Regions from separate parts of the Micromonospora sp. NPDC023644 genome, predicted to be linked through region 4. Evidence: riboswitches for the same ligand, from Rfam matches in the RefSeq annotation. Region 4 holds a riboswitch; each other region holds the start of a gene.
What was found. Region 4 has a riboswitch for cyclic di-AMP ahead of AB0G08_RS14700 (C39 family peptidase). Riboswitches for the same ligand answer to the same signal wherever they lie in the genome.
Positions count from the first base shown of each region.

Region 1: linked by a shared signal. The riboswitch ahead of AB0G08_RS10895 (hypothetical protein) and the one ahead of AB0G08_RS14700 (C39 family peptidase) in region 4 are both predicted to bind cyclic di-AMP.
Region 2: linked by a shared signal. The riboswitch ahead of AB0G08_RS03850 (NlpC/P60 family protein) and the one ahead of AB0G08_RS14700 (C39 family peptidase) in region 4 are both predicted to bind cyclic di-AMP.
Region 3: linked by a shared signal. The riboswitch ahead of AB0G08_RS23465 (hypothetical protein) and the one ahead of AB0G08_RS14700 (C39 family peptidase) in region 4 are both predicted to bind cyclic di-AMP.

Region 1 is NZ_JBFABA010000010.1:73,452-78,659, forward strand. It holds gene AB0G08_RS10880 (DUF305 domain-containing protein) at 1-83, opposite strand, end outside; gene AB0G08_RS10885 (hypothetical protein) at 164-712, opposite strand; gene AB0G08_RS10890 (YibE/F family protein) at 1,073-2,425, shown strand; cyclic di-AMP (ydaO/yuaA leader) riboswitch at 2,592-2,723, shown strand; gene AB0G08_RS10895 (hypothetical protein) at 2,727-3,743, shown strand; gene AB0G08_RS10900 (carbonic anhydrase) at 3,987-4,739, opposite strand; gene AB0G08_RS10905 (MarR family winged helix-turn-helix transcriptional regulator) at 4,963-5,208, shown strand, end outside.
Region 2 is NZ_JBFABA010000003.1:188,381-193,588, reverse strand. It holds gene AB0G08_RS03865 (zinc metalloprotease) at 1-789, shown strand, start outside; gene AB0G08_RS03860 (pyridoxamine 5'-phosphate oxidase family protein) at 931-1,482, opposite strand; gene dcd (dCTP deaminase) at 1,561-2,139, shown strand; gene AB0G08_RS03850 (NlpC/P60 family protein) at 2,194-3,234, opposite strand; cyclic di-AMP (ydaO/yuaA leader) riboswitch at 3,247-3,381, opposite strand; gene AB0G08_RS03845 (peptidoglycan recognition family protein) at 3,619-5,208, shown strand, end outside.
Region 3 is NZ_JBFABA010000041.1:46,269-51,476, reverse strand. It holds gene AB0G08_RS23485 (STAS domain-containing protein) at 42-404, shown strand; gene AB0G08_RS23480 (5'/3'-nucleotidase SurE) at 455-1,279, opposite strand; gene AB0G08_RS23475 (PfkB family carbohydrate kinase) at 1,276-2,253, opposite strand; gene AB0G08_RS23470 (SRPBCC family protein) at 2,432-2,899, shown strand; gene AB0G08_RS23465 (hypothetical protein) at 2,982-4,061, opposite strand; cyclic di-AMP (ydaO/yuaA leader) riboswitch at 4,075-4,206, opposite strand; gene AB0G08_RS23460 (cation diffusion facilitator family transporter) at 4,360-5,208, opposite strand, start outside.
Region 4 is NZ_JBFABA010000015.1:108,363-113,570, reverse strand. It holds gene AB0G08_RS14710 (hypothetical protein) at 1-360, shown strand, start outside; gene AB0G08_RS14705 (hypothetical protein) at 509-1,276, shown strand; cyclic di-AMP (ydaO/yuaA leader) riboswitch at 1,588-1,727, shown strand; gene AB0G08_RS14700 (C39 family peptidase) at 1,955-2,800, shown strand; gene AB0G08_RS14695 (alpha/beta hydrolase) at 2,906-3,649, shown strand; gene AB0G08_RS14690 (CDP-glycerol glycerophosphotransferase family protein) at 3,756-5,208, opposite strand, start outside.

The DNA of each region.
Region 1 (5,208 bases), on a different contig from region 4:
CCGCCGCAGGCGGTCACGGCGAGGGCTGCGGTGATGGCGACGCCGGCCAGGGCGGCACGGCGCGCAAGGGTACGAGTGGTCATGTCTGGGCCTTTCGGTGTCGGAACGTACGCGGCACGACGGGGACGCGGAACGGCGTGAGCCGCACCGCGTCGGACGCGTCCTACCTGCGCAGCACCGAGACCGTGGCGAGCCGCAGACCGACCGGTCGGGGCGGCGGGGCCCGGGGCGACGGGAGCGGGCAGACCGGCCCGCGCCCCGCCGGGCGGACGGCGCGTACGCGGGCCGACAGCAGCGCGGCGAGCAGCAGCGAGGCGGCGAACGCCCCCAGCACGGCCAGGCACACTCCCCACCCGGGCAGTCCTCCCCCCGCGTCGCCGAACGGCAGGAGCCGGTCGGACGCGCAGCCCGCGGGGCAGCCCGCGACGGCCCGGAGAGCCGCCACGACGGCGTGCGGGAGGGCGGTGCCGTGCGGGGGCGGCACGAGCGCGTCCGCGGCGACCCCGTGCGGGCCGGGCGCGGCGACGGCGTGCGGGCCGGGCGCGGCGGCAGCGTGCGGGCGGGATGCGGCGGCGGCGTGTGCCGACGGGCCGGCGGGGTGACCCGTCGGGTGCGAGTCGTGGCCGATGGTGTGCATCGCGGCCAGGCCGAGCAGCGTGCCGACGAGCAGCAGGAGCCGGGCCCCCCGCGCCGCCGTCACCGTCGTCCGCACACCCGTCACGCTAGCGCGTCGGCCCGCCCGTACGGGGGCCACCGCGCGGCGCGCCCTGCGAACAGCCGGCGCCGAAGGTGGCCCGTCGACGGTCCGCGTCCCGACACCACCCCGCACCACCTGCGCCCGCATCCCGGGATGGCTACCATTCGGCCGATGGCCCTCCGGATTCCGCACCGCCCGTCCCGCGCCCCCACTGGGCGGCGGCGGTGACCATTCACGACCGGACCGGGGCCGACGACCGCGGTACGTGACCGCACCGCCACGCGGGGGTTCCCCCGTCCCCCGCCACGCGGCGACGCTGAACCGACCGGCCCGCCGGCACGTACCCCGCCCTGGATTCGTTGGGAGACACACTCGATGGGCGCCGACCACACCCGCCCCGCTCCGTCCGCCCCGCCCGGGGTGCGGCGGATCCTCGTCGCGACGGTGGTGCCCCTCTTCGTCGCCACGGTGATCGCGGCGCTGGTGCTCTGGCCGTGGGACGCGCGCGATCCCGCGGCCGGCACCGAGCCGCCCCGCCACCACGGCACGGTGACGCGGGTGGTGACGGAGCCGTGCCCGCCCGCCCCCGAGACGCCGGAGGGGAGCCCGGACGCGGCGCAGGGCCCCTGCGGCACGGTCACCGTACGGGTGGAGGACGGCCCCGACGCCGGCCAGCAGGTGGAGACGCCGGTGCCGGCCGGGCCCGGCGCGCCGAGCGTCGCCGTGGGCGACGAGATCATCCTGGTCGAACTCACCGACCCCGCCGATCCCACGGCCAGCACCTTCAACATCGCGGAGCACCAGCGCGGCAAGCCGCTGCTCTGGCTGGTCGCGCTCTTCGCGGCGGCGATCGTCGCCTTCGGGCGGTGGCGCGGGCTGGCCGCGCTGGCGGGCCTGGCGGCGAGCTTCGCCATCCTGCTGACCTTCGTGCTGCCCGGCATCAGCGCCGGGAGCCCACCACTCCTGGTCGCGGTCGTCGGCGCCGCTCTGATCATGTTCGTGGTGCTCTACCTGACCCACGGGGTGACCGCGCAGACCTCGGTCGCCGTGCTCGGCACGCTGGGCAGCCTGGTGCTGACCGGCGTCCTCGGCACGATCGCCACCGCCGCGACCCACCTGACCGGGTTCGGCAGCGAGGACGCCACCACGTTGTCGATGTACCAGGCCGACGTCGACCTGCACGGCCTGCTGCTGGCCGGGATCATCATCGGTTCCCTCGGCGTGCTCGACGACGTCACGGTCACCCAGGCCGCCACGGTCACCGAGCTGGCGCACGCCAACCCCGGGCTGTCCCGGATGCAGCTCTACCGGGCGGCGACCCGGGTCGGCCGGGCGCACATCGCCTCGACGGTGAACACCATCGTGCTGGCGTACGCCGGCGCCTCGCTGCCGGTGCTGCTCCTGCTGACCGCCGACTCGCGGGCGGTGACCCAGATCCTCACCAGCGAGTTCCTGGCTCAGGAGATCGTCCGCAGCGCGGTCGCCACCCTGGGCCTGATCGCCGCCGTGCCGCTGACCACCGGGCTGGCGGCCGTGGTGACCGCGGCGGGCCGGCGCGGCGGGGACGCCACCGACCGCGCGGCGTCCGCGCCCGCGCCGGCGCCCCGGCCGGCGGCCGACCGGTCCGAGGCGCTGGAGGCGCTCAGCGGGCCGCGCGCCGCGGACGCGCCGTCCGCCGCTCCCGGCGGATGGCCCGGTCGGAACAGGAGCACGGACACCGCATGGTGACACTCCTCAGCGTGACCGAACAGGACGTCCGACCTGATAAACGCGTCACTGCTCACCCTCCGCCATCACGAAATAACGCATTTAGTCGGCTTAGGGACGTAGATCCCCGGGAGTGCTCTCAGGTAACCTCGCTGCCGGTCACCGCCGAAGGCGCGCAGCGGCGCCTGCGGTGCCGCCGCCCAATCGCCGCCAGGCGAGCCGGGGACCCAGGTACGTGGGGTGAATCCGCGACAGCGGTAGGGGCCACTTCCGCCCCGAACCCGTCAGCTAACCCGGTCGGCGGTCGACGGAAGGGAAAACTGTGACGGCACCCCTACGCCGCTGGTTGACGCCCGTGGTGGCCGTGCTCGCCGCCCTGGCGGTCTTTGCCGGGCCCCTCCCGGCGGCGGCCGCGCCCACCCCGCCCAAGCCCTCCGGGCACGGGGACAACGAGCCCAAGCTGCTCGACGACCTGATCGAGGCCCGCAACCGGTCCTATGTGCAGGCCCAGGCGAAGCTGAAGAAGTCGGAAGAGCGCCAGCTCGAACTGGCCCTGGAGGTCGACCGGGCACAGGCCGAGCTGGACGCGCTGGCCCCGCAGGTGAGCCAGATCGCCGCCCAGTCCTACCGAACCGGGCGGATCGGCGCGGTGTCGATGCTGCTGGACACCGCCAGCCCCGACTCGTTCGTCCGCCGCGCCGCCGCCCTCGACGAGATCAACCTGGTCAACTCCAAGAAGCTGGCCGAGGTGAACGCGATCAGGGACCGCGCCAAGCAGGCCAAGCTGGCGGTCGACGCCGAGGTGCGCGAGCAGCAGAAGCTGAAGAACGAACTGGCGCGTGGCAAGCGCGAGGCGGAGAAGGCGCTCGCGCTGGTCGGCGGCAGGGGGTTGACCAGCGGCAAGGTGGTCGCCACCTCGCCGGTGGCTCGGATGGCGCCGGGTCGCACGGCCGACGGCGACTGGCGGCCGCTGTCAGCCACCGAGGACGACCCGACCACCTCCGGCCGAATCACCGCGCGCACCCTGCACATGTACAAGGAGGTCAGGCGGGCCGGCTTCAACCGGTTCGTCGGCTGCTACCGCTCCGGCGGGCCGTACGAGCATCCGAAGGGCCGGGCCTGCGACTGGTCGCTGCAACGCAGCGGCTTCTCCCCCTGGCACAACGACGACACATACATGTACGGCAACAACCTGACCGCGTTCCTGGTCCGTAACGCCGACCGGCTCGGCATCTACTACGTGATCTGGAACCGGCAGATCTGGTTCCCGGCGACCGGCTGGAAGTCCTACAGCGGCCCGTCGAACCACACCGACCACGTGCACGTCTCACTGCTCTAGCCGAGACCCACCCCCAGGGCCGCCCCGCCGGACGCGGGGCGGCCCTGTGTCGTCGGCGGGGCGGCCCTGTCGTCGCGTGGGACCGCCCGCCGCGGGAACGGCGGGTCGGGACAGGCCGCAGGCAGGAACGGGCGGGAGACGGGCCCTCGCGCCGGGACACGGCACGGCCGGGCACGGCACTGCGAGACGCGGCGCAGCGAGGCGCGGCAGGGCGCCGCGGGGTAGGCCGGGCGGCGGAGGGTGTCAGGCGAGCGCGGCGCTGGCCGCCGGCTCCGGCGCGTCGACCGCGCGGGAGGGCACCGCGGCCACCGTCCGCACCTCGCCGGCGGTCAGCCGGTACGACATGCCGACCACCCCGCAGCGACCGGCGGCCACCTCGGCGGCGAGCACGGCGGAGCGGCCCAGCATCGCCTCGACGGTGTGCGCGATGTGGATGTCGACGATCCGGTCGATGTCGTCCACGCCCTCGGCGGCGGCCCGGCGCAGGCTGGGCACCACCGCGTCGACCACGGCGCACAGGTGCCCGACCGGCGGGGTGCCGGTGGCGTCCGCCGCCCGCGCCGCCTGGACGGCCCCGCAGGAGTCGTGCCCGAGCACCACCACCAGCGGCGTGCCCAGGACCGTGACGGCGTACTCCACGCTGCCCAGCACCTCGGGGCCGATGGTGTGCCCGGCGGTGCGGACCACGAAGAGGTCACCCAGGCCCCGGTCGAAGATGATCTCGGCCGCGAGCCGGGAGTCGGAACAGCCGACGATCACCGCGAAGGGGTGCTGCCCGTCGGCGACCGCGGCGCGGTGCCCGGCGTCCTGGTTGGGGTGGCGCGGGGCGCCGGTCACGAACCGCCGGTTGCCGGCGTGCAGCTCGGCGAGCGCCTGCTCGGGACTCGCGGGGGCGGCGAACGGGGTGCCGACGTCGGCCGGGGCATCGCCCGCGGTCGACACCGGGAGCGTCCGCTCCGGGCCCGGTTGAGTGCCTGGCGATCCGGGACGACTCATCCCACACCTCGCTACCTCACGTGAACGGCCTGGTCACCCGGGCCGACGCTGGACGCGGGCTGCCACCACCGTCACACGCAACGCAAGATACGTCAAGGGATACGTGATATGGGTTTCATACGTTAGGCGGGCCGGGGTGCGGTGGCGCTCGGCTCGCCGCCCGCCCGTCTGCCCACCTGGCCGCCGCGAGGGCACAGGGCAGACACGAAGCAAGGGCCATACGATGACGGACATGGCGACGACAGGGGAGAACGGGAGCACCCGCAACTGGACGTTCCTCACCAACCACGGGCACGTGCTGCTCGCCATCGCCCGCAACCCCACCGCCCGGCTCCGCGACGTCGCCGACGAGGTGGGCGTCACCGAGCGGGCCGCCCAGGCGATCGTCGCCGACCTGGAGGCCGGCGGCTACCTGTACCGCACCCGGGTGGGCCGACGCAACGAGTACACGCTCAACCCCGCCGGCCGG
Region 2 (5,208 bases), on a different contig from region 4:
GAGCCGAACGAGCTGACCCTCGCGGAGACCCGCGAGCGCGAGGCCGACCTGGCCGCCGCGCTGCGCGAGCGGGCCCGGTTCCGCGCCGGCGCCGGCGCCGTCACGGCGGCCGCCACCGTCACCATCCCGGTCGTGGTGCACGTGATCCAGGAGGACAGCACCCGGGCCGGCGGCAACATCCCCGACTCGATGATCAGCTCGCAGATCAGCGTGCTGAACCAGTCGTTCAGTGGGGCGACCGGCGGCGCGTCCACCGCGTTCAGCTTCCAGCTCCAGACGATCAACCGGGTGACGAACCCGTCCTGGTACCCGATCGTGCAGGGCTCCTCGGCGGAGCGGTCGATGAAGACCTCGCTGCGTACGGGCGGCAAGAACACCCTCAACATCTACCTGGGCGAGCTGAGCGACAGCCTGCTCGGCTGGGCGACCTTCCCGACCCGCAAGCTCAACAGCATGGACGGCGTCGTCGTGCTGAGCGAGTCTCTGCCGGGTGGCACCGCCGCCAACTACAACCAGGGCGACACGGGCACCCACGAGGTCGGCCACTGGCTGAACCTCTACCACACCTTCCAGGGCGGCTGCTCCGGCTCGGGCGACAGCGTCAGCGACACGGCGGCCGAGGCATCCCCGGCCTACCAGTGCCCGACCGGACGGGACACCTGCACCGCCCCGGGCACCGACCCGATCACCAACTTCATGGACTACACGTACGACTCCTGCATGCACCAGTTCACCGCCGGGCAGGCCAGCCGCATGCTGACCGCCTGGAACGCGTACCGCGCGGCGTAGTTCCGCCGTACGACTCATCGGTGCCGGCCTCGCTCGACGGGGCCGGCACCGGCGTCTGTGCAGGCCCCGTGGGCGCGCACGCGGGTGGTGGGCGCGGTGTGGCGCCCCGGACGGGGACGGCCCGGGGCGCCACACCGCGGCTCAGGCGGCCGGGCGGGCGGCGTGGCCGCCGACGCTCCCCGACCGGGTCTCGGGCACCACGGCGGTGCCGGCGGCGGCCGCGTGGGGATCGAACCACACCTGGACGGCGGGCCGGGCGTGCCCCTCGCCGACGCCGCCCGCGATGCCGGACTCGCGGCGGGCCAGCATCGCCACGTCGACGGTGAACTCGAAGACCCGCCAGTCGACCTGCGGCGCGGCCCGGTGGCTGCGGGCCAGCCGGGCGACCCGGGCCGGGTCGGTCACCGGCCGGGCGTAGCCGGCGACGTAGGCCTCGTCGTCGCTCTCCTCCGGCGGGAAGGAGTGCAGCGCGTAGCGACCGTCGCGCTCCAGGTCGCGCCGCTTGGGCGAGTCGACGACGAAGCAGAAGAGCCCCTCGTCGGTGATCACCGGGGAGACCGGGTGCACCCGGGGACCGCCGTCGGCGCGGACGGTGGCCAGGTAGCCGAAGCCCGGCCCGTACTGCTGCATGAGAAGGCGGATCCCGTCGGCGAGGCGGGGCTCGTCGGCGGCGAATTCGGACCAGGAAGCCATGCCGGCATTCTATCGAACAAACGTACGAAGACGCACTCCGACACGCAGGTCACGCGCGTCGCTCGCTAAGGTGTGCGGATGCTGCTCTCCGACCGCGACCTGGCCTCCGAGATCGAGGCGGGGACGCTCGCGCTGGAGCCGTTCGAGCCCGCGCTGGTGCAACCCTCCAGCATCGACGTACGCCTGGACAATCTCTTCCGGGTCTTCAACAACCACCTCTACACCCACATCGACCCCGCGCAGCAGCAGGACGACCTCACGTCGAAGGTCGAGGTGCCGGAGGGCGAGCCGTACGTGCTGCATCCGGGCGAGTTCGTGCTCGCCTCGACGCTGGAGGTCATCTCGCTCGGCGATCAGCTCGCCGGCCGCCTGGAGGGCAAGTCGAGCCTGGGCCGGCTGGGCCTGCTCACCCACTCCACGGCGGGCTTCATCGACCCGGGCTTCTCCGGCCACGTGACCCTGGAGCTGTCGAACGTGGCCAACCTGCCGATCACCCTCTGGCCGGGCATGAAGATCGGCCAGCTCTGCATCTTCCGGCTCTCGTCGCCGGCGCAGCACCCGTACGGCTCGGCCGTCTACGGCTCGCGCTACCAGGGCCAGCGCGGGCCGACCCCGAGCCGCTCCTGGCAGCACTGGCGCACCTGGCCGACCCGCTGACCCGACCCTCGGCCGGGCGGAGGGCCCCCGCCGGACAGGGGCCCTCCGGGCATGTCAGCCGGGCCGGCCGTAACTGTGGATCGGGCCGTCGTCGACCTTCTTCATCCTGATCGGCACCCCGGCGCGGGAGGCGTGCACCACCCAGCCCCCGCCGACGTACATGCCGACGTGGTGCAGGTCGCTGTAGTAGAAGACGAGGTCACCCGGGCGCAGCTCGCCCCGGCTGACGGTCGCGGTGGCCCGGCGCTGCTGCGCGGCGTTGTGCGGCAGCGAGACCCCGGCCTTCGCCCAGGCGGCGAGCATCAGCCCGGAGCAGTCGTACGAGTTCGGCCCCTCGGCGCCCCAGACGTAGGGCTTGCCGATCTGGGCGCAGGCGAACTTCACGGCGGTGCCGGCCGCCCCGCCGGGGTAGCCGGCCGGGCAGGGGGCGGGGCGCAGCGGCCCGCCGCCACCGTTGCCGTAGACCCGCAGCCGCAGCTTCTGCAACCGGTCGATCTCGGCGTTGATCTGCTTCTTCTTCGCCGCGAGCTGGGCCTCGGTGCGGCTGAGCTGGACGACCATCTCGTCCAGCGGCGCCTTCTTCCCGGCCAGCCGGTCGCGCAGCTGGGCGACCTGCCGCACGTCCTGCTGCTGGTGCTGGGCGAACCGGTCGAGCAGTTCGAGCTGCCCGAGCATCTCGCTCGGCGAGCGGCTGCCCAGCAGGGCGTTGACGACGGAGACGTTCTCGCCCTTGTAGGCGCGGGCGGCCAGCGCGGCCACCTTCTCCATCGCCTGGTCGACCTGCTTCTCCAGCGGCCCGATCTGCGCGGCGAGCGCGTCGGCCTGCTTCCGCCTGGCGGCCAGGTCCTGTCGGGTGGCGTTGTGCCGTTCGATGATCGGTTCGAGCTTGTTCCAGTCCTCGTCGATCTGTCGCTCGATCTCGGCGACCGTCGGTTCGGCGTGGGCCGCCGTGGCGCCGCCGGTCAGGACGACGGCGAACGCGGCCAGGGCGGCGAGGGCGGTGGTGCAGCGGTACCAGCGTGGGCGCGGCGCAGCCGTCACCGGGTCGGCGAGGGCCGACCGGGTCGACGGTGGCCGCGGGGCATGGTGTGCCACCGGGGTCCGTACTCCTTCTTCCGTACCGCCTACCGGGTTAGCTGACGGGTTCGGGCGGGAAGGGGCGCCCTACCGCAGGGACTGCGGATTCACCCCGGGGAACCTGGGTCCCCGGCTCGCTCGGGAGCGACTCGGCGGTGCCGGACCGTCACCGCCCTGGTTGGACGGATTGTCACCGGCCGACGAAGGACCAGAGTAGAGACGACCGTTATCGATCCGCAACCCTTCGGGCGGTGACACTCCGTACTCATCCGGGCGGGCGGATCCGCAACCCGGACGACGAGAGTTTCCTTCCTTTTGAAGTGTCGGGCGGAAAGGTATTGACCCGAGGCGGCGGACGGGGCGAAGGTGGCCCCATCTTTGCCCGTCCGAACTGGGGGTCTGATGCACCTGTCAGCGACATCAAGGAGCAGACGCGTCCTGCTGGCCGCGGCCGTGGCCGCCGCCCTGGCGGCGACGCCGCTCACCGCCGCCGGATCCGCCGCCGCGTCGCCGGCGACCGACCGGCAGCAGCAGTACGCCGCCGCGGCGACCGAGTACGGCGTGCCCGAGAGCGTCCTGCTCGGGGTCTCCTACCTGCAGTCCCGCTGGGACACCAACGCCGGCACGCCGAGCACCAGCGGCGGCTACGGACCCATGCACCTCACCGACGCCGAGCACGTCGCCGCCCTGTCCGGTGGCACCCACCACGACGAGGGCACCGAGGACCCGCGCGGCGACGACTCCCGCCGGTCCCTGGCCGAGGCGCACGAGCCGCCGGCCGCTGCGCCGCCCGACGAGGCGGCGCTCCGGACGCTCGACGCCGCCGCGGAGCTGACCGGCGCCAGCGAGGAGGCGCTGCGGACGGACGTCACGGCGAACATCCGGGGCGGCGCGGCGCTGCTGGCCGCGTACCAGAAGGAGATCGGCGCCCCGGTCGGCGCCGGCACCGACCCGGCGGCCTGGTACGGCGCGGTGGCCCGGTACTCCGGCGCGGACAGCGCCGACGCCGCGGCGGCCTTCGCCAACGAGGTGTACGCCACCATCGCCACGGGCGACAGCCGGCTGACCGACGACGGGCAGCGGGTCACGCTGGCCGGCGTCGCGGTCCAGCCGGACCGCTCCTGGCTGGACCGGCTGAACCTGCGCAAGCTCGCGCGGCCCGACGGGCTGGAGTGCCCGAGCGACATCTCCTGCGAGTGGATCCCGGCGCCGTACCAGCAGTACGGCCCGACGATCGAGGACTACGGCAACCACGACCTGGCCGACCGCCCCGCGCAGCAGAAGATCGAATACATCGTCATCCACGACACCGAGGGCTACTTCGGGCCGAGCGTCAACCTGGTCAAGGACCCGAAGCGGGTGGGCTGGCACTACACCCTGCGCTCGGTGGACGGCCACATCGCCCAGCACATCAAGACCAAGAACGTGGGCTGGCACGCCGGCAACTGGTACGTGAACTCCAAGTCCATCGGGCTGGAGCACGAGGGCTTCGCCGGGCACGGCACCTGGTACACGGAGGCGATGTACCGCACCTCCGCCAAGCTGGTCCGCCACCTGGCGCGGCAGTACAACATCCCGCTGGACCGGCAACACATCATCGGGCACGACAACGTCCCCGGCACCGTCGCCTCGACCGTGCGCGGCATGCACTGGGACCCGGGTCCGTACTGGAACTGGTCGCACTACTTCGACCTGCTCAAGGCGCCGTTCAAGTCGACCGCCACGCACCACACGGGCCTGGTCACCATCGACCCGGACTTCGCCACCAACCAGCCGCCCTTCACCGGCTGCAACCGGCAGCCCCCGGGCGTGCCGAACCCGCCCCCGGCGACCGCCCCCTGCCCGCTGCGGGGCTCCTCGGCGCTGTTCCTGCACAACGCGCCGAGCCACGACGCGCCGCTGGTCAACGACATCGCGCTGCGACCCGACGGCACCCCGAACACCACGTACGTCTCCGACCACGGCGCCCGCGTCTCGGCCGGACAGACGTAC
Region 3 (5,208 bases), on a different contig from region 4:
CTGATGAGGCGCCCGTCGGACGGGCGAGTGGAGGTGCTCGCGTGAGCCTGTCGATCGTGAAGTCGGTCCTGCCCGGTGGTGTCATCGAGATCGCCCCGCGGGGTGAGATCGACGTCGACACCGCATACGAGGTGCGCGAGGCGATCGCCGAGGTCCTGACCAAGGGGCGCCCCGGCCGGATCGAGCTGAACATGCGGCTCGTCACCTTCATCGATTCGGTCGGCATCAGCGCGATGGTCGCCGGCTTCCAGACCGCCGAGGTGAGCGGCGTCAAGCTCGTCGTCACCGAGCCGAGCCGGTTCGTGCACCGGCAGCTCTGGGTGACCGGCCTGCTCGGCCTCTTCGGCGCCCCCGAGCCCTACTACGCCGGCGCGCCCACGCCCGAGGTCCTCCCCGGCGCCTGACCCGCCGACGGCACCCCACCGACCCGCCGCGACGCGGGAGGGTGGGTCCCTCAGTCGTCGCCGAGGCCCGACAGGTCGACGTCCGCCACCTCGGTGACCGCGCGGATCGCCGTCACCGAGGCGTACCCGTCGGCGAGCAGGGCCAGGTCGGTGCCGGGCTGCACGGCCTGCCCCGGCTCCTCCAGCGACGTGCGGACGAAGCCGTGCCCGGCCTCCGCCACCGTCATCTGCACCTGGCCGAAGCTGGCCAGCGTGCCCCGGCGCACCCCGCGCAGCCGGTTGTGCGGCAGGTCCGGCGCGTTGACGTTGAGCACGCTCTCCACCGGCCCGGCGGTGAGCCGGGGCAGCAGGTCCAGGGCGACCCGGGCGGCCGTCGACCAGTGCCGCTCGGCGTCGCGTACCCGGGCGGCGGCGGCCACCGCGGCGCCTCCGCTGGCGGCCGTGGCCTCCCCGGCCGAGAGCACGTCGAGCGAGACGGCCATCGCCCGGCAGCCGTTCGCGGCGGCGGTGAACGCGGCGCCCACCGTCCCCGAGTGCAGCACCGCGCGTCCCGCGTTCGCGCCCCGGTTGATGCCGGAGAGCACCACCGTCGGCGGGGGCCCGAAGGCGCCGTGCACCGCGATCAGCGCGATGAAGCCGGGGGAGCCGCCGACCGCGAACGCCGGCACCCCCGGCAGCTCCGCCAGCGGGTGCTCGTGGACCACCACGTGGCCGTCGCGTTCCACGGCGGTCATCGCGGCGCTGGTGCCGCTCGCCTCCTCCAGCGGCGCGGCGACCACCACGTCCAGGCCCCGGTCCGCCGCCGCCCGCGCCAGCGCCTGGATGCCGGGCGCGGCGATCCCGTCGTCGTTGGTGACCAGCACCCGCAGCGTCATCGCTCGGCCGCCCGGTCGGCCAGCTCGTCGGGGCTGGTCCGCTCCTGTGGCCGGCTGCCGGCCGGTACGAGGCGCACCCGGTCGACCAGCCCGGTGATCGAGTCGAGCCGGCCGGTGCCCAGGCCGTGCCGGGTCACGTTCAGCGCGCCGGCCGCCGCGCCGGTACGGATCGCGGTGCGCACGTCACCGCCGCGCGCCACCACGGCCGCCACCCCGGCCGTCATCGAGTCGCCCGCGCCGCGCGGGTCGGCCGCCTCCAGCCGGGGCATCTCCACCTCGAAGACCTCGCCGTCGACCAGGGCGAGGGCCGGCTTGTCGGCCCGGCTCACCACCACGTTCTCGGCGCCGCCGGCGTGCAGGTCGTACAGGGCCCGGGTGAGCTGCTCCTCGTCCTCGCCGTCGGCGCGGCCGTCGGCGATCAGCTCCTCGTGGCTGACCTTGAGGAAGAAGACGCCGCTCTGGAGCACGGCGTCGAGGTGCTCGCCGCAGAGGTCGACCACCACCCGGCTGCCGTTGGCCCCGAGGTCGGCGGCGAACCGCCGGTAGAGGTCGGCCGGGACCAGCGACGGCTCGTTCGGCCCGCTCAGCACGCTGACCGTGGCGCGCAGCCCCTCGCCGAGCGCCAGGTTGTAGAGCTCGTCCAGCTCGTGCCGGCTGAGCGGCTGGCCGGGCACGTCGACGATCTCCTCCCGGGAGCCCTCCCGCCGATCGTGCACGTACCCGCCGCTGCCGGAGTCGCGGAGCACCACCTTCAGGTTGACCCCCTCGCTGACCAGCAGCGGCTCCAGCACCTGGCCGATCTCGCCGCCGAGGGCGGTGCAGAGCACCACGTCGACCCCGAGCGACATCACCATCCGGGCCTGCCAGACGCCCTGCCCGCCGGGGTGCAGGTGCAGCTCCGGCGCGTCGCTGGGCTGGTCGACGGTCACCGTCAGCCGGGGCGTGGGCGCGAAGACCATCACGTGTCCGCTCATCCGTCGTACCCGTTCATGCGCCCACCCTCCACCGATCGACACGCGGCGTGACCCTCCACCAGCTGACCGTAGTGGGACCGGCGCCCGGGCGTCCGGACTCCGGGCGGGATCGGCGCGGCGTTGCCAGCGTGCCCGGCATGCGCGACGATCGGGCGACCATCGACGGCGGGGAGACGGCGTGCTCAGGCGGGATTCCTTCAGCTACACCGTCCAGGCGCGCTGCTCCCTCGCGGAGGCTGCGGCGCTGCTCGCCGATCCCCGCCGGCAGGAGGACCTGCACCCGCTCATCGTCCGGGTCCGTCGGGTGCCGACCCGCCCCGGCGCGCGCGCCAGCTACGACATCACCGATCGCCTGGCCGCCGGGCCGGTGCGCCTGCCGATCACCTACCGGGCCGACGTCCTCGTCCACGATCCCGACGAGATCGTCACCGTGGCGCGGCAGTGGCCCGCCACCACGGTGCGCAACCACACCCGGCTGCGGGTGGAGCCCGACGACGTGGTCCGCATCGACGTGGAGATCACCCTCGCCGCGCCCGCGCCGCTCTTCGGCTACGCGTTCCGCCAGGCCCGGGCGGCCCATCTCGGGCTGGCCGCCCGTCTCGCCGCGGCCCTCGACACGCGCCCGCCCGGGCTGCCGGCCGACTGACCGCCGGCCGGGGCGACCGGAGGCGACGGGCGTCCACGCCCCCCGGTGTCCCGCCGACGGGCGGGACACCGGGGCGCGGGCGTCAGTAGACCGACAGGTGCACGTGGTTGGTGTGGTCGCTGGACGGGTCGCCGTTGGCCCCGCTGTACGACTTCCACCCGCTGCTCGGCAGCCAGATCTGCCTGTACCAGATCACGTAGAGCACGGCGAGCCGGTCGGCGTTGCGCACGTAGTACGCCGCCAGGTTGTTGCCGTACGTCCGGTCGCCGCCGGTGGCGTCGCCGCCGAAGCCGCCCTTCTGGGCCGCGAAGTCGCAGGCCCGGCCCTTCGGGTGCTCGCCGGAGCCGCCGGGGCGGTAGCAGGAGACGTAGCGGGTGAAGCCCGCCGCCTTGGCCTGGTTGAGCGCGTGCAGGGTGCGCGGGGTGATGCAGCCGTTGGCGGGGGTCGGGTCGTTGACGCTGCACGACTCACGCGGCCAGGAGCCGTCGGGGTTGCGCGGCGCCGCCTTCGCCGTCTTGGTCGAGGTGCCGCCCGGCGAGGCGCCCCCACCCGCGGACCGCTGTTGTTGCTGCTTCCGGTTGGCGACCGTCAGCGCCCGTTCGGCCTGCTCCTTGCGCTTGGCCATCACGGTGACCTGCTTGCGCTGCTCTCGGATCTCGCCGTCCAGGGCGAGCTTGGTGCGGGTGGCCTCGTCCCGGGTCTCCTGGAGTTCGCGCAGGGCCCGGTCCTCCTTGGCGGCGACCGCGTCGAGGGCGGCGGCGCGGTCCATGAAGCCGTCCGGCGAGCCGCTGTTGAGCAGGGCGGACGCCACGCTGAGCCGGCCGGTGCGGTAGGCGGCCCCCGCGATCTCGCCGACGTTGGCGGTGCGCGCGGTCAGCTCGACCTCGGTGGTCTTGAGCTGCGCGGTGAGTTGCTGCTGCCGCTTGGTCGACGTCTCCAGGGCGCGCTTGGCGTCGAGGTAGCCCTTGCTGGCCGCTTCCAGTTGGTCCCGCAGGGCGGGGGTGCCACCCTCCTCGTCCTGGCCGGGAGCCGCGGCGAGCAGGCCGGCGCGGGTGGTGGCCGCCGCCGGGGCGGCGGTGACCGGGGCCACCGCGGCGCCGAGGGCGAGCATCGTGGCGATCAGGGCCGCCGTTCGGGCGGCACGTCGTCGTACAGGTGCCATCACTGGCATACACGTGTCCTTCCGTCAGCCGCCGACCGGGTTAGCTGACGGGTTCGGGACGGAAGATCCCTACCGCTGACGCGGATGCACCCCACGAACATGGTTCCCCGGTTCGCCCCGCCGGGCGATTAGGCGGCGGCCACCGCCGGCACCGGTGGGTGCCGCCTGGCGGAGGCCGAAGCCGAGCCTACCGGTGCCGGTGTGACTGGTGCAGCGCAGGTGACGGACGGTGTGCGTCCACTAACAGTCAAATCCGGCATAAGCCCACAATACTCTCCCAGATTTAAGGTTGTCCTCATTACCACTCCACCGCCCCACAGGCCCCGGGCGACGCTCCCGGCTCGATCTGCAACGTGGCGTGTTCGATCTGGAAGTCGTCGTGCAGCGCGGCCCGGGCGGCGCCCAGCACCGCGCCCACCTCCGCGCCGGGCGCCATCGTCAGGTGCGCCGAGGCCACCTCCATCCCGGAGGTCAGCGTCCAGACGTGCAGGTCGTGCACCTCGGCGACGCCCGGCACGGCGGCCAGCCGGTCGTGTACCGCGGTGACCTGGAGGTGCTCCGGCGCGGCCTGTACGAGGATGCGCAGCGCGGCCCGCCCGAGCCGCCAGGTGCGGGGCAGGATGAACAGCCCGATCGCGACCGCCACCACTGGGTCGGCCCACCACCAGCCGGTGGTGGCGATCAGCAGCGCCGCCCCGATCACGCCGAGTGACCCCAGCAGGTCGCCGAGCACCTCCAGGTAGGCGCCGTGGACGTTGATGCTCTCCTTCGCGCCGGAGCGCAGCAGCGCGAAGGCGCCGACGTTGGCGAGCAGGCCGAACACGGCGACCACCAGCATCGGGCCCGCCAGCACCTCGGGCGGGTCGCCGAAGCGGCGCACCGCCTCGACCACGACGTAGACCGCGACACCGGAGAGCAGCACGGCGTTGGCCAGCGCGGCCAGCACCTCCAGCCGGTAGAGGCCGAAGGTGCGCTGCGGGTCGGCGCCCGCCCGCCGGGTGGCGGCGATCGCCGCGAGCGCCATGCCGATGCCGAGCACGTCGGTGAACATGTGCCCGGCGTCGCTCAGCAGGGCCAGGGAGCCCGTGCGGAAGGCGGCCACCGCCTCCACCGCCATCAGGCCGGCGAGCAGCCCGAACGCCGCCCA
Region 4 (5,208 bases):
GCCCCGCCGCCGCCCGCCGGCTGGCCGGACTGCCCCTGCGCCGCGCCCGCCGCCCGGGCGGACGACGTCATCCGCGCCGACGGTCCCGCGCGCACTGCCCGTGCCGCCGGCCCCGCCCGTGCCGCTGGCCCCGCCCGTGCCGCCGGTCCTGTCCGTGCCGCCGGTCCCGTCCGTGCCGCCGGTCCTGTCCGTGCCGCCGGTCCTGTCCGGGCCGTCCGCGACGGGGCTGCCCGTTCCGCCGCGCCCGCCGCCGAACCGGCCCCGGACCGGGCCGCCGTGGTCGTGCTCGCGGGTCCGGTGCGGCTGCCGGCCGGGTCCGCCTCGCGCCCCGCCGGCCCCCGGGCGCCGCCGCGCGGCTGAGCCGCGTCACCCGCACGGGCCGGCGCCCGTGCCCGCGCCCACCGAACCTCGTCCCCGCACCGCCCGACGGCGGCCCGTGGCGTCACCACGCCGGTCGTCCGGGCGGCGCGTACGCCCCGCCGCCGCACTCGTCCGTGAGGTGCCGACCATGGAGACCGTCCTCTACCAGTTCCTGATCGAGGTGCCGCAGGCCGCCGTCATCTGGTCGGTCCTGCTCCTGCTGGCCCTGACCGTGCTCGCCGTGCTGGTCGCCCGCCCCGAGCGGGCCCGCCCCGTCGACGCTCCGGTCGCGCCGCCGGCCGACGATCCCGCGGCGGAGGTGGCCGACGCGGCCGACCTGCGCCGCTACGCCGAGGAGGTGGCGGTCGCGGCGGCCCGGGCCGCCCGGACCGCCCGGCGGCGACGGGCCGACTGGCTCGCCGCGCAGGAGGAGTCCGACCGGGCCTGGCAGGCGTACGACGAGGCGGAGAGGGCCGCCCGCCGGTTGACCGCGGCCGCCCTCCTGCCCGCCCCGCGCACCCCGCGCACGCCCGCCGAGTACGCCGCCCGGGAGCGCTGGCTGCACCACGCCGCGATGGCCGCCCACTGGCGTGGGGACCTCTCCGCCCGTCAACTCAGCGACGTGTTCGCCCGGCGGGCGGGCTGGGATCCCCGGCGGCACCCGGCCGAGCAGGAGATCGTGCTGGCCCGCGCGGTACGCGACGCGAAGCGCGCCCGCCACCGCGCCGCCGCCGAACGGGAACGGGCGGCGTGGCGCGACGCCGACCTGGCCGCCGAGGCGGCGCGGGCGCTGGCCGTGGAGGCGTACGCCGCGGCGGCCCGGCTCCGGCCGGGCCGGCTCCCCGCGCCGCGGGTGGCGTCCGCCGCGCCCCGGCCCGTGCCCGCGGCACGCTGGCGGCCCGCCCGGGTGGGCTGAGTCGCCGCACGCCGTCCCCGCGACGCCGAGGAATCCTTCGGTGACGCCGGTCACCATGCCGGTGAACCGGTCATCCGGCGCGGCGCGGTCGATTCCCGCCGGGGTTTCGACGCCGATGTCCGCCACTCGTCCCGTTGTCACCCCAAGGGGCGCTCGGAAACGGTCGTCCCATTGAGTCGCGTCAGTGGCGAAGTGCCCGCAAAAATTGCCTCTAGATCAAGGTTTAAGCAGGTGGGACGGGGTTGGCAGGGCCCGGACCGGCCAGTAATGTCGGCGCGTCCGGTGCGGTACCCGATCGCCAGAGGCGACGCCGCGCCGACCCGCCTAATCGTGAACGACGAACCGGGGACCCAGTGCTTGTTGGGGTGAATCCGTGGGCCGTGGCCCGTGGTAGGGCGTTCTTCCCGCCCGAATCCGTCAGCTAACCCGGTCGGCGGTGTCGGAAGGAGTTCCATCCTCATGCCACACCCGTCCACCCCTCGGTTGTTCCGCCGTCTCCACGGCGCCGCGGTGCCCGTGCTCGTCCGTCCGCCGGTCGCGAGCTGACCCACCGGTCACCGTCCGTCGCCCGGCATCCCGGGCGCGTCCCCTGAGTGGTCCACGACCCGCCCGGACGTCCGTCCGCGCGGCGGTCCGCCCTGCCCTCGGCACGGACCGACGACCGCTCACCCCCAGCCCGTGGAGGAAACCGTGAAGCACCACCTCAAGCGACAGCTGCGTCGCCTCACGTCCGAGCGTCCGTACCAGCTGGCCGCCGCGTCCGCAGCGGCGCTCGTGCTGGCGTCGGGCTCCGGCGCGCTGCTGGCCGGCACCGACGAGGCCCCCGCCGCCGCGCAGGCCCTGGTGGCCGCGACCGAACTGCGGGACGACACCGCGGCCTCGCGCAGCCAGGCCCGGGTCGCGACCGCCCCGTCCAGCGCCGCCCCGGCCGCCTCCAGCGCCGCCCCGTCGGCCAGCGCCTCCAGCGCCGCCCCGGACCCGGACGTGACCCGCAAGCCGGCCCCGCCGAAGCCCCCGGCCGACAAGACCCTGGACTACGACTACCAGGCCCAGACCACCTTCTACAACTGCGGTCCGGCGGCCGTCCGGCACGCCCTCAGCGCCGCCGGCATCGCGCGCAGCCAGGACGCCCTCGGCGCCCAGCTGGGCACCGACCAGATGGGCACCGACTCGGCCCAGGACACCACCCGCGTGTTGAACGCGACGGTGAAGGGCGACCCGTACCGCACCCGGATGATCCCGGGTGGCGCCGCCACCCCGGCCCAGATGGACCGTCTCCAGGCCGACGTGGTCGCGGCCATCGGCGACGGGCGGGGCGTCGTGGTGAACGTCGCCGGCAGCGCCACGGACACCGACGGCGGCTGGCACTCCTTCCCCGGCGGGCACTACATCGCCGTGGTGGGCTACCAGGACGAGGGGCGGCTGGTGAAGGTCGCCGACTCGGCGAACCCGGCGACCGCGTCGTACTGGATGAGCACCATCGCCCTGGCGAACTGGGCGGCCACCCGCGGCTACTCCGCCTGAGCGACAGCGTCGGGCGTCGGCTCCCCGTGCCGGGGGTCGGCGCCCGTTGTCGTGTCCGGGTCAGGGCCCTCGCCCGCGGCGTCCCGTGGTGGCACACTGCGCCCCATGGTCGATGAATCGGGTGACCGGGACGGCCGGCGGGTGCTTCTGCTGCTGCACGGGATGGGCGCCACCGGCGAGGTGTGGCTGCCCTGGGCGCCGCTGCTCGAGCGTCGCTGGGCGGGGCGGTGGCTGGCGCCGGACCTCGCCGGCCACGGCTGGTCGCCGCCGCTGCCGGCGTACTCGTTCCCGGGGCTGGCCGCGCGGATCTCCACGGGGCTTTCGGCGGGGGACCGGCTCGTCGTGCTGGGGCACTCCCTCGGCGGGGTGGTCGGCCTGGCACTGGCCGCCCGGAGCGCCGGGCTGCCGGTCGACGCCGTGGTGGGGCTCGGCATCAAGGCCGTCTGGTCGCCGGCGGAGCTGGCGAAGGCGGGGGAGTTGGCCGCCCGGCCGGTGACCTGGTTCGCGAGCCGGGACGAGGCGGCCCGCCGCTACCTGCGGGTGGCCGGCCTGACCGGGCTCTTCGCCCCCGACCATCCCGTCGTGGAGGCCGGGCTGCGGCAGGTCGACGGCCGCTGGCGGCTGGCGATGGACCCGGCCGCGTTCGGCGTGGGCGCGCCGGACCTGCCCGCCCTGCTGGCGGCGACCGACGTGCCGGTGCTGCTGGCCCGCGGCGAGCACGACCCCATGGTCACCGACGCCCAGCTCAAGGAGCTGGGCGTGCCGGTCGCCACCCTGCCCGGCCTCGGCCACAACGCCCACGTCGAGGCCCCCGAGGCGGTCCTGGACCTCGTCGACCCGTACCGCTGACGGCTGCCCCGCCCCGGGGCGCGGCGTCGAGGATTCCGGGTGCGGACGGCCGTCGCGTGCCGCAGCGGCGGGAGCCTGACCCGGAGCGGGCCGCCCGAGCAGGGTGTCAGGCGGTGGGGGAGAGGGCCGCGTCGTCCGGGTCGAGCGGCAGGCCGGTCGCGCCCGCGACGCGCGGGGCCGGCGGGTTCCAGCCCCCGTCGAGCTGCCGCCGCGCGGCCTCCAGGAACGCCTCGGCGTACGACTCGGCGGGGAAGTCGCCCAGGTAGCGGCTCCGGGTGGTCCACCGGGCCGAGGCCAGCGGGTCGGTGTCCAGCAGCGCGGTCAGCACCTCGTCGACGTTGGACATGTCGCGGCGCAGCACGTAGCCCGACCCGGCGAGCGGGAACTGCTCGCAGAACCGGTCGCCGGAGTCCCCCATGTCGGTCACCGCGTACGGCTTGCCGGAGTAGAGGTAGTCGGAGATCACCCCGGACACGTCGGAGATCAGCGCGTCCGAGCGGTTCACGCACTCGGTCAGGGTCAGCTCCCGGCTCGCGGCGGCGCCGAAGACGTGCTGCCGGCCGCTGCGGGCCCGGTCCGCCGCCAGCAACTCGGCGAGCCGGCCCAGCTGCCGGGCGGAGGCCGGGTTCTGCGAGGTGTACGGGTGGGCCCGCAGGATCACCGTCGCGCCCCGGTCGAGCAGCCGGCGCAGCAGGGTCTCGGCCACCGGCAGGGAGCAGTAGTTGGCGTCCGCGTGGTGCCCGGTCCAGGTCGGCGTGTAGAGCACCGTCGGGTTGCCCCGGCCGTGCGCCGGCTCGGGGCGTACCTCGATCGCCTCGACCTGCGGGCGGCCGACGATGACGAACTTCTCCGCCGGGATGTCCACCCCGGCGCGCGCGTACCGGTCGATGGCGGCCTGGCCGGCGACGAAGATCCGGTCGAAGATCGCCGAGACGGGGTTGGCGCTGGGGGCCTTGTCGCTGTCGCCGTGGTGCAGCTGGACGTGGGTCAGCTGGGTGAAGCGGATGCAGTGGCTGTTCTTCGCGCCGTGGTTGACGTAGAACGCCACCCGCAGGCTCGGCACCAGCGCCTCGTCCATCGCCTTGGTGGTGGGGCAGTAGACCACCGGCGCGCGGGTGGCCGCCGCGACCACGGGCAGGAACTCCGGCTCGCGCACCATCACCAGGAACGGCCGGCCGATCCGCTCCAGGTACGGCAGCCACATGGTGACCTGGTACTCCGAGCCGGGCGGCGCGGAGAAGTGGAGCAGGAACTCGGGCTGGTGCCCGCGCAGCGCGCGGGAGACCGCCGAGCCGCCGGCCCTCGGCCGGAACCGGCGCCTGGCCAGGTCCAGCCCGACCGCGGCGGCGCCGGCGGCGACCACGGCGACGGCCGCCAGCGCGACGCCGGCCGGCAGACCCACGACGGCCGCCAGCGCCAGCAGGGCGAGCAGCCCCGCCAGCGCGTCGCCGAGGCGGGCGGCGACCAGCGGCGTCCAGGTGCGCACCGGCAGGTTCGCGGCGCGCACCTCCAGGCCGCCGGCGTCGCGGAGCGGATTGACCAGCAGCACCAGCCCGAGC